One region of the Acetobacter sp. DmW_136 genome, then DNA from elsewhere that is predicted to be linked to it. Evidence: riboswitches for the same ligand, from Rfam matches in the RefSeq annotation. Region 1 holds a riboswitch; the other holds the start of a gene.
The links. Region 1 has a riboswitch for thiamine pyrophosphate ahead of thiC (phosphomethylpyrimidine synthase ThiC). Riboswitches for the same ligand answer to the same signal wherever they lie in the genome.
Positions count from the first base shown of each region.

Region 2: linked by a shared signal. The riboswitch ahead of thiD (bifunctional hydroxymethylpyrimidine kinase/phosphomethylpyrimidine kinase) and the one ahead of thiC (phosphomethylpyrimidine synthase ThiC) in region 1 are both predicted to bind thiamine pyrophosphate.

Region 1 is NZ_VHON01000028.1:2,420-6,849, reverse strand. It holds gene accC (acetyl-CoA carboxylase biotin carboxylase subunit) at 1-207, shown strand, start outside; gene FKW31_RS09490 (sugar porter family MFS transporter) at 303-1,790, opposite strand; TPP riboswitch at 1,962-2,115, shown strand; gene thiC (phosphomethylpyrimidine synthase ThiC) at 2,199-4,076, shown strand; gene FKW31_RS09480 (hypothetical protein) at 4,149-4,430, opposite strand, start outside.
Region 2 is NZ_VHON01000016.1:27,805-32,234, forward strand. It holds gene FKW31_RS06470 (amidohydrolase family protein) at 1-264, shown strand, start outside; gene FKW31_RS06475 (GNAT family N-acetyltransferase) at 366-899, opposite strand; TPP riboswitch at 1,078-1,197, shown strand; gene thiD (bifunctional hydroxymethylpyrimidine kinase/phosphomethylpyrimidine kinase) at 1,260-2,063, shown strand; gene FKW31_RS06485 (hypothetical protein) at 2,137-2,439, opposite strand; gene FKW31_RS06490 (DUF2946 domain-containing protein) at 2,766-3,203, shown strand; gene FKW31_RS06495 (TonB-dependent siderophore receptor) at 3,261-4,430, shown strand, end outside.

The sequences.
Region 1 (4,430 bases):
TACGACAGCATGATTGCCAAGCTGATCGTACACGCCCCTACGCGTGAGCAGGCTATTGCCCGCATGCAGCGTGCGTTGGATGAATTTGTGGTGGAAGGTATTAAAACTGTTATTCCGCTGCACCGCCGTATTCTGGAAGATCCAGAATTCCAGAAGGGTGAGTACACCATCCATTGGTTGGAGCAATTTACAGCCAAACCACACTAAACTGCGGTTTGACTGTTTTATGGCGACCACAAAAAACCCGGCGCATCTTTTAGGATGCCGCCGGGTTTTTTATATTTGGATCTTAAGATCAGCAATTAAGCACTAGGTGTCACCCCAACAGCTTCCTCTTCTTCCTCATCATAGGAGCGAATGCGCGGATCTTGTCCCACACGCGGGCGGAATTCACCACGGCGCAAAGCTGTTTCAATATCTTCCAATGTTGCCCCAGCTGTTTCCGGCACACAGAAGAAAACAAACAAGACAGACGCAAGGTTAACACCAGCATAAATCCACATGGTGCCACCCAAAGAAACTGTCTGCACCAATGTAAGAGCCGTGGATGTTACCAGCAGATCAGCCCCCCACAGCATGGCCGCATGTATACTGGTTGCCGCAGCACGCATAGGCAGCGGAAACAACTCTGCCCCCAAAAGCCAGCCCACAACCTGAATACCGCCAGAATTAAACAGCATAAACAGCAGCAAGAAGGCCACAATCAACCAGCTTCCCACACTCCCCTGAGCCGGGTGCATGGCAAAAACAATGCCCAGGCCAATAAGGCTTACAACAGAGCCCGGCCCCATAATAAGCACCAAGCGCCGACGGCCAATTTTATCGACAAACAAGCACCCAAGCAGGGTCATGATGAGATAAACAAGCGCGATTCCCAAGCTTGTCAGCAGTGCTGATGAACTTCCAAACCCTGCGTCAGACAAAAAGGTAGGGGTATAGTAGATCATCATCTCCAGCCCACCAGCCTGCGTAAAGAAGGCAATCCCTAAGGCAGCTATCAGCGCAGGGCGCACCCAAGGTAGCTTCAGGCCCTTCCAGCCACGTTCATCTTCATCTAGATTTACAACATTGGCGTGGATCTCATTGATCTCGCGCTGAATGACCTTGCGGGAAGAACGCACACGCCCAAGCTGCTCTACCGCAGATTCCAGCCCTTCATTTTCAGCAGTCCAACGTGGGCTTTTGGGCAGAAAAAACATGCTGATAAAAACAAAAGCAGCCGGGATAGCGGCCACAGAAATCATGGGCCGCCAACCCCATTTTTCACGCATGGTAAAACCAACCAAGTTGGCCAGAAAAATGCCAATCCCAATAGCCACGTTAAACAGCGTTACCAGATTGCCGCGCTTGCTGGCTGGGGCCAATTCCGAAATATATGTTGGCACCACCTGCGTGGCACCACCCACTGCGCAGCCCAAAAATACACGGGCAATAATGAGGCTGGTAAGATTGGGTGCGTAAGAACACGCTAATGCACCAATTACAAAAACTGCGGTAACGACCATAACCGAAACACGGCGACCAAAGCGTTCTGATAAGTTGGCAATGCCCATGGCACCAATAACAGCGCCTACCAGAATAGCTGATGTAACAATTTCCTCCTGACCAGCAGTCAGATGAAAATCTTTTGTAATAAGAAGAAGGGCACCAGAAATAATACCGGTATCGTAGCCGTAAAGACCACCACAGATGGCAGAAACAAATGCTGCAATCCACAACACGTGCTTGGCATACGGAGAAATATCGAGATTTTGTATAGCTTCTTGAGCTCGTTTCTTTTCAGATTTCATGCTGTGATTATGCCACGATTAGAAAATTATTGCATATCTGACATAATTTTATTTATTATGTCACAAATAGGCTTTTATGCCTTACGAATTTCACCCTTCTAAAACGCACGCATACGTTTTTCGTTTCCCTTTGATTTTTCTTGACATAATTGCACTTAAAGCTATCTGCTGTCCAATACCAAGGGGGGTTCCGGTAAGGAACTGAGAGGCCACTTTTTGCACGATTCGTTCGGGCACCGTGGCGACCCTGCCGCCAGAACATGATGTTTTGGCGGGGAACCTGATCCGGCTTATACCGGCGGAGGGACTGGTGCCTGAAAAGACAGATATGTTCTTCCCGAACCTAGCCGCCCACAAAAGCGGAGTCTCTTCAGACCTGTCCTCCTCGGCAGAGGAGACGATGACATTATGTCTTCAGTTGATTCCAAACAAAACGCGGCCCCTTCCAGTGTAGGGGGCAACCCTAAACCTGCCAACACGGCTGCACCCGCTCCGGGGCATGTCACCACCGGTGCTATCCGTGGTTCATGTAAAGTGTATTCTAGCCCCGCAGATCGGCCAGATATGCGTGTGCCGTTCCGCGAAATCATGCTGGAACCTTCTGCAAACGAACCCCCAGTGCGTGTGTATGATACTTCCGGCCCCTACACAGACAGCACTGTAGAAATTGACGTTAACAAAGGGCTACCCAAAATTCGGGCACCGTGGCTGACTGCCCGCGGTTTTGAGAACATCAAACCGCGTGACATTAAGCCAGAAGATAATGGCAATGCAGAAGGCACCTATCTTGTAGCCCCCTGCCCTGCTCCGCATACCGTGTTGAAGGGGCGAGAAGGGCAACTTGTTACGCAGTATGAGTTCGCTAAAGCAGGCATTATTACAGATGAAATGATTTACGTGGCCCACCGCGAAAATCTGGGCCGACAAAAAGCTGCTGATGATGCCGCCCAGTGTCTGGAAGATGGTGAATCCTTTGGAGCCAGTATTCCAGAATTCATCACGCCTGAATTTGTCCGTCAGGAAATTGCCCGCGGCCGAGCCATTATTCCGGCAAACATCAACCATCCAGAGTTGGAACCCGTTATTATCGGGCGTAATTTCCTTGTAAAAATTAACGCCAATATCGGCAATTCTGCCATTACTTCATCAGCGGCAGAAGAAGTTGAAAAGCTTGTATGGTCCATTCGCTGGGGTGCGGATACCGTAATGGACCTTTCCACAGGCCGAAACATCCACAATATCCGTGATTGGATTTTACGTAACGCTCCCACACCTATTGGCACAGTGCCACTGTATCAGGCTTTAGAAAAAGTCGGCGGTGATGTCAGCAAACTGAACTGGGAAGTTTTTCGCGATACTCTGATCGAACAGGCAGAACAGGGCGTGGATTACTTTACCATTCATGCGGGCGTACGGTTGCAGCATGTGCCGCTAACAGCTCATCGCGTTACAGGCATTGTTTCACGCGGCGGCTCCATCATGGCAAGCTGGTGCCTAAATGGTCACCGCGAAAGCTTCCTTTACGAACACTTTGCAGACATATGCGACATCATGCGCGCCTATGATGTTTCCTTCTCTTTAGGAGACGGCCTACGCCCAGGCAGCATTGCCGATGCTAATGATGCTGCACAGTTTGCCGAACTGGAAACCCTGGGTGAACTCACAGAAATCGCTTGGGCAAAAGGCTGTCAGGTTATGATCGAAGGGCCAGGCCATGTGCCCATGCACAAGATCAAGGCCAACATGGATAAGCAGCTTAAAGAATGTAAGGAGGCCCCCTTCTATACGCTTGGCCCGCTGACCACAGACATTGCACCGGGGTATGACCACATTACATCTGCCATTGGCGCAGCCATGATCGGATGGTTTGGCACCTCTATGCTCTGCTATGTCACACCCAAGGAACATCTGGGCCTACCAGACAGGAATGACGTAAAAACAGGTGTGATCACCTACCGTATTGCAGCGCATGCCGCTGATCTTGCAAAAGGTCATCCATCCGCAAAATATCGGGATGATGCGCTTAGCCGTGCGCGGTTCTCCTTTAGGTGGGAAGATCAGTTCAATCTTTCTTTAGACCCAGATACAGCCTGCGCGTATCATGATGAAACCATGCCGCGGGAGGCACATAAAAGTGCACATTTCTGTTCAATGTGCGGCCCTAAATTCTGTTCAATGCGTATCAGTCAGGATCTGAAGCAAGACGCCATACGCATTGCTGGCATGGAGCAGAAAACAGAAGAATTCCGACAAGCTGGTGGCAAAGTTTATGTGCCAGCAGAGTAAGTTACCAAACTGATAACAAAAAGCCCCGGGCCAATAGCCCGGGGCTTTTTTATGCCCTCAAAAATCACGTTGTTAGAAATAGTGCCTTAAATAAACTTTCGGCACGCCTTCACTGTTCAGGCATGAAAATACAATAACAGCGGCCCATACCACGCAGGACGCCACACAAAACGCTTTTGTCCATTTTGGCAGATCATTATCCCGACCAGCCATCACCGGCCAGTAAATAGATTTATGCCCAAACCATGCCAGAACACCCGCTACGGCCAATGCTATCAATTTAGGAGAAAGATACGCCCGATTGCCGATATGCACTGGATCATAAAAAAACAAAGCGAAACCAGAGATCATCGC
Region 2 (4,430 bases), on a different contig from region 1:
TTACGAGTGCCCGGCGTAGCAGAACATCGGGAACTGGCCCTTACAGTGCAGGCCGGCCTGACACCTTTAGAGACTATTCATATCGCCACACAGAACGCAGCAGATCTGCTGGATCTTTCTGACCGTGGCGTATTGGCGCCGGGCAAACGGGCTGATGTGTTAGTTGTTACCGGTAACCCCGCAACCAACATTGCAAATGCCGACAAAATTATTGAAACATGGGAAAATGGCGTCGCCATTTCTGCGCCTGTACTGCAAAAATAAAAATCTGTGTGAATATCCCAGCCATTTCAATATATAAGGCTGGGATATTACGCTTTGCGGCTGCTTGATTGCCATTTGTGCTATAATAGGCTTGTAGCAGATTATGCGGGCTTAAAGTGGCTCAGGTTCAATTGCATAGCGCAGCGGGTTTGTTTGGAAAAACCACTTTTTACCTCATCCTGTAATATAGCAGCTAACCTTGGGCTTATTAAGCCTTCTGGAAGTATCTTGAAACCGAGACGCGCATAAAAAGGCGCATTCCACGGTAGATCACGAAAAGTCGTCAGAGTGACGGCTCTAAGGCCATATGCTTTTGCCCAACTACATGCCGTGTAAAGCAGCGCGGTGCCTATGCCCCGCCCCTGCTCTTTTTTGCAAACGGATATTTCAAGAATATGCAATTCCTGCGCGTATATTTGCGCACAAAGAAAAGCAATTGGGTGGCCCTGCTTATCAATAGCAACCCAGCTTGTGCCTGCGGTTATGGCAGCAAGATGCGTATCCACCGGCAAAACCGCGTGATCGGCTATCCAGCTTAATGAAGGAATTTGCCGAAAAATCTGCGCGGCGGATTTTTCAATGAGCGGAAGAACAGGCGCATCCTTAATACACGCCGTACGTATGCTAAAAGTCATGGATAGTCATTATTCCGTAAAAAGCCTGTTCTAACCTCTTTTATACCGTAATTCTAAGAACACCTGCCTCTCATGGTGTCAAAGATACGGATATCACGCAGGCCGCTGTAAAACTGAAGACGCCCTCCAAACCTACCGTTAATATTACGTGCATAAAGCCCCTTGCCCTGATACGTTGCGTGTTACCGAGGGGGGCTCCGACATGGAGCTGAGATATTGCAGGGCCAAAAGGCAGCGCAATGACCCTTTGAACCTGATCCGGGTTATGCCGGCGAAGGGACAGGTTTGGCCACCCTATCCTTTTTTGCTGGAGTTTCGCGGCAGGAAGCTACGTTCTTGCGAAAAGGGAATTGCCTGACCATGATCGCCAATGTTTTGAGTATTGCCGGCACCGACCCCACAGGAGGCGCTGGAATTCATGCTGATATTAAAGCATTTTCGGCTATGGGGGCGTATGGCATGGCGGCCATTACGGCTGTGGTGGCCCAGAATACTCAAGGCGTACGTTCTTTTGTGGCCCTAGACCCACAATTTGTGGGCGAACAGATTGATAGCGTGTTTGATGACGTGCGGGTGGATGCGGTTAAGATAGGGATGGTTCCTAACAGCAGCATTGCTGAGGTTATTGCAGACCGCCTGCATTATCATGGTGCAAAAAATATTGTGCTTGATCCTGTTATGGTGGCCAAAAGTGGAGATCACCTGCTGGAAGGCAACGCGGTAAGTGCTATCAGAGACTTTTTGGTGCCGCTTGCAACGCTTATTACCCCCAACCTGCCAGAAGCAGGTGTTTTGCTGAATGCTCACCCCGTATGGACGCTGGATGAAATGCGCTTACGGGTAAAAGAGTTGGCCAAGCTGGGTTCGGAATGGGTTTTGTTAAAGGGGGGACATCTTGAAGGATCAACGCAGAGTGTTGATCTGCTTTATGGTTCTGCTGGAAAAATTATTGAGTTTGCAGCACCACGCATCTGCACACGTAATGACCACGGTACTGGCTGCACGCTTTCTGCTGCAATAGCGGCTCTTCTCCCTTCTAAATCGGTTGAAGAGAGCGTGCGAGGGGCAAAAGCATATTTGCATGGTGCGCTTGCAGAGAGTGATATGCTTGATGTCGGGCATGGGCACGGTCCCCTGCACCATTTCCATCATCTGTGGAAATAATGTTTAGTCATCTGGTAACTGTATAAGGGTTTTATCGGCATCAAATTAAGTGATGCCGATAAACAGGGCGATCTTAAAGTTCGATATCCACTTCACGAATACCAGCGCGCTGTGTGGCATCCGGGTGGCCTTGGTGAAACGGCTCGTCAGCAAGCAGCTTCACATCGTTCAGGTCAGATACGGCAAGGCAATCCCACTGCCCTTGGGCAGGTACACGCTTTTCGTGTGCATCTACACCACGATACATCAGCACCTTTTCTACGCCATCCCCTTTCCCCAGAGCATGAGGTGAGCCTAGCTGCGGCTTGTCATGAAGCGTAAAAGCAACGGCTTTTTTCTGTTCAATGGCAGTCCGTAAAATGCTGTAAGCTGACATGGTTTGTTTCCTCTTTGTAGGAATAACAATCAGGCCTGAATTCGGTTTCGAAATACAGGAAGCCGATAAAAGCCTCATGCAGGCCTTTTATTGGGTTACGCTCCTTCATTCGCAAAAGCGATAGACTTGATATAGGAGCAGCTATACCTGCCCACACAACAGAACAGCCCTGCTGACCCCTGGCTTGTGCCAGATTATACCGTGCTTTTTACGTGTAACATGATCACGCCAACCACTCTTCCTTGACAAAAGGCAAATTATCTTCCTTTAACAAGTACACAATTTGGAGAGGATTTTTGTCTAGATCAGCCACCATGCACGCAAAAATGCGCCTGTTTGCCAGCCGATGGCTGGTGGCCATTTGTGTAATGGTGGGGCTTGTCGGGCAACTTTTTCTTCAAAGCCATGCGCAGCTTGGGGAAATGCCCCGTGTTACGCTTGAACGCCTTACTGGCCTTCATATTGGCCCTGCACTTAAAAGCCCGGCATGTCCTGATATGGATGATGCCATGGTAATGCCTGCGGATGATGAAGGGCATGATCCCGCACACCATTCGCATGATGATAACGGGTTCTGCCCTCTTTGCCCCTTACTGCAACTGCCCGATATTGTCTTTATTGGCGTTTTTGTTGCTTTAAGCATTATGCTGTTGGCAAAGCGGCAGATCTATCATGATCGTGCACCACGGGCCCCGCCTGCTGGTGTTTTTACGGGTCTTCCTCATACACGTGGGCCGCCTCTGCTCCTGTCATGTCTTTACTGACAGGAACACGTTTTTGCGGCTGCTATTTGTAATATAGCAACTGTTATTCCCGCCTTAATGCGGGAACCAGCCTTATGTGCTGGATACATCAACCTGCCCTGTCAGCCTTTATGTATGACGCTGTCAGGACAGATATGTATGTCTCGTATTTTTCGAATACTCCCATGTTTTGGGGTTATGGTAGGCAGTCTTTCGCTTATTTGTGCGCCAGCCTCGGCTGCTTCCCTGCCTACTTCTTGCAAGCCAACCTCAGCCAATGCGCCTAAAAAGTGTAGTGCTTCTGGGTCTTCATGCGCGTGTTCATCTTCGGTAAATCATGCGTCTGCTGAAACAACCCATCAGAATATTACCGTATATGGATCTGGCACCCGGCATTCCTACACCGTGCCAACAATAGAAGCATGGGGGAAAACGCCAGTTGCGCTGAAGGATATTCCGCAGTCTGTATCTGTTATTACACAGCAGCGTATGGAAGATTCCAACATGCTGACAATGACAGACGCCATGCGCCAGATTAACGGTATTCGCGTTATGCCAGCGTCTACGGCCAATTCAAATTTCTACTCACGCGGGTACCAGCTTACAACTTCTGTGGACGGCACGCCAAATGCTTCCGGAACGCTGAATAACGCTAGTTTTGATCTTTCCATGTATGATCGTATCGAGGTGTTGCGTGGGTCTTCGGGCCTTTTGCAGGGGGCTGGTGGCGCGGGTGGTGTTGTAAATGAAGTTACTAAAAAACCGGGGCAGGATTTTGCGCTAACCGGCGCTGCCAGTGTTGGAAGTTTTAACAACTACCGTGCAGATGTGGATATGACGGTAGCGCTCAACAAATCCAAAACCCTTCGTTTCCGCACGGCGGATCTGTTTGAAGATAATAATTACTTTTACAAATACGCCCATACCCGCAAATGGCAAACCTATGGGGTGTTGGAGTGGGATATAACCCCGCGCACTACCTTTATGGTTTCTCACGCTGCGCAACAGCAGGATAATCAGACCCCTTATTACGGTTTACCGCTTACAACGGCCAATACGTTATGGTCTGGCAGCCGCTCTGCAAACCCCAGCCAGCGCTGGGGATATTCCAATTACATGACGCAGCAGACCATTGCCTCACTTAACCAGAAACTCTGGGGGGATTGGTCTGCAACCGCGCGTGGCACGTTTTATGATCAAAGCTATAATACGCTTTATAATGAACCATGGAACCAGATAGACCCCACC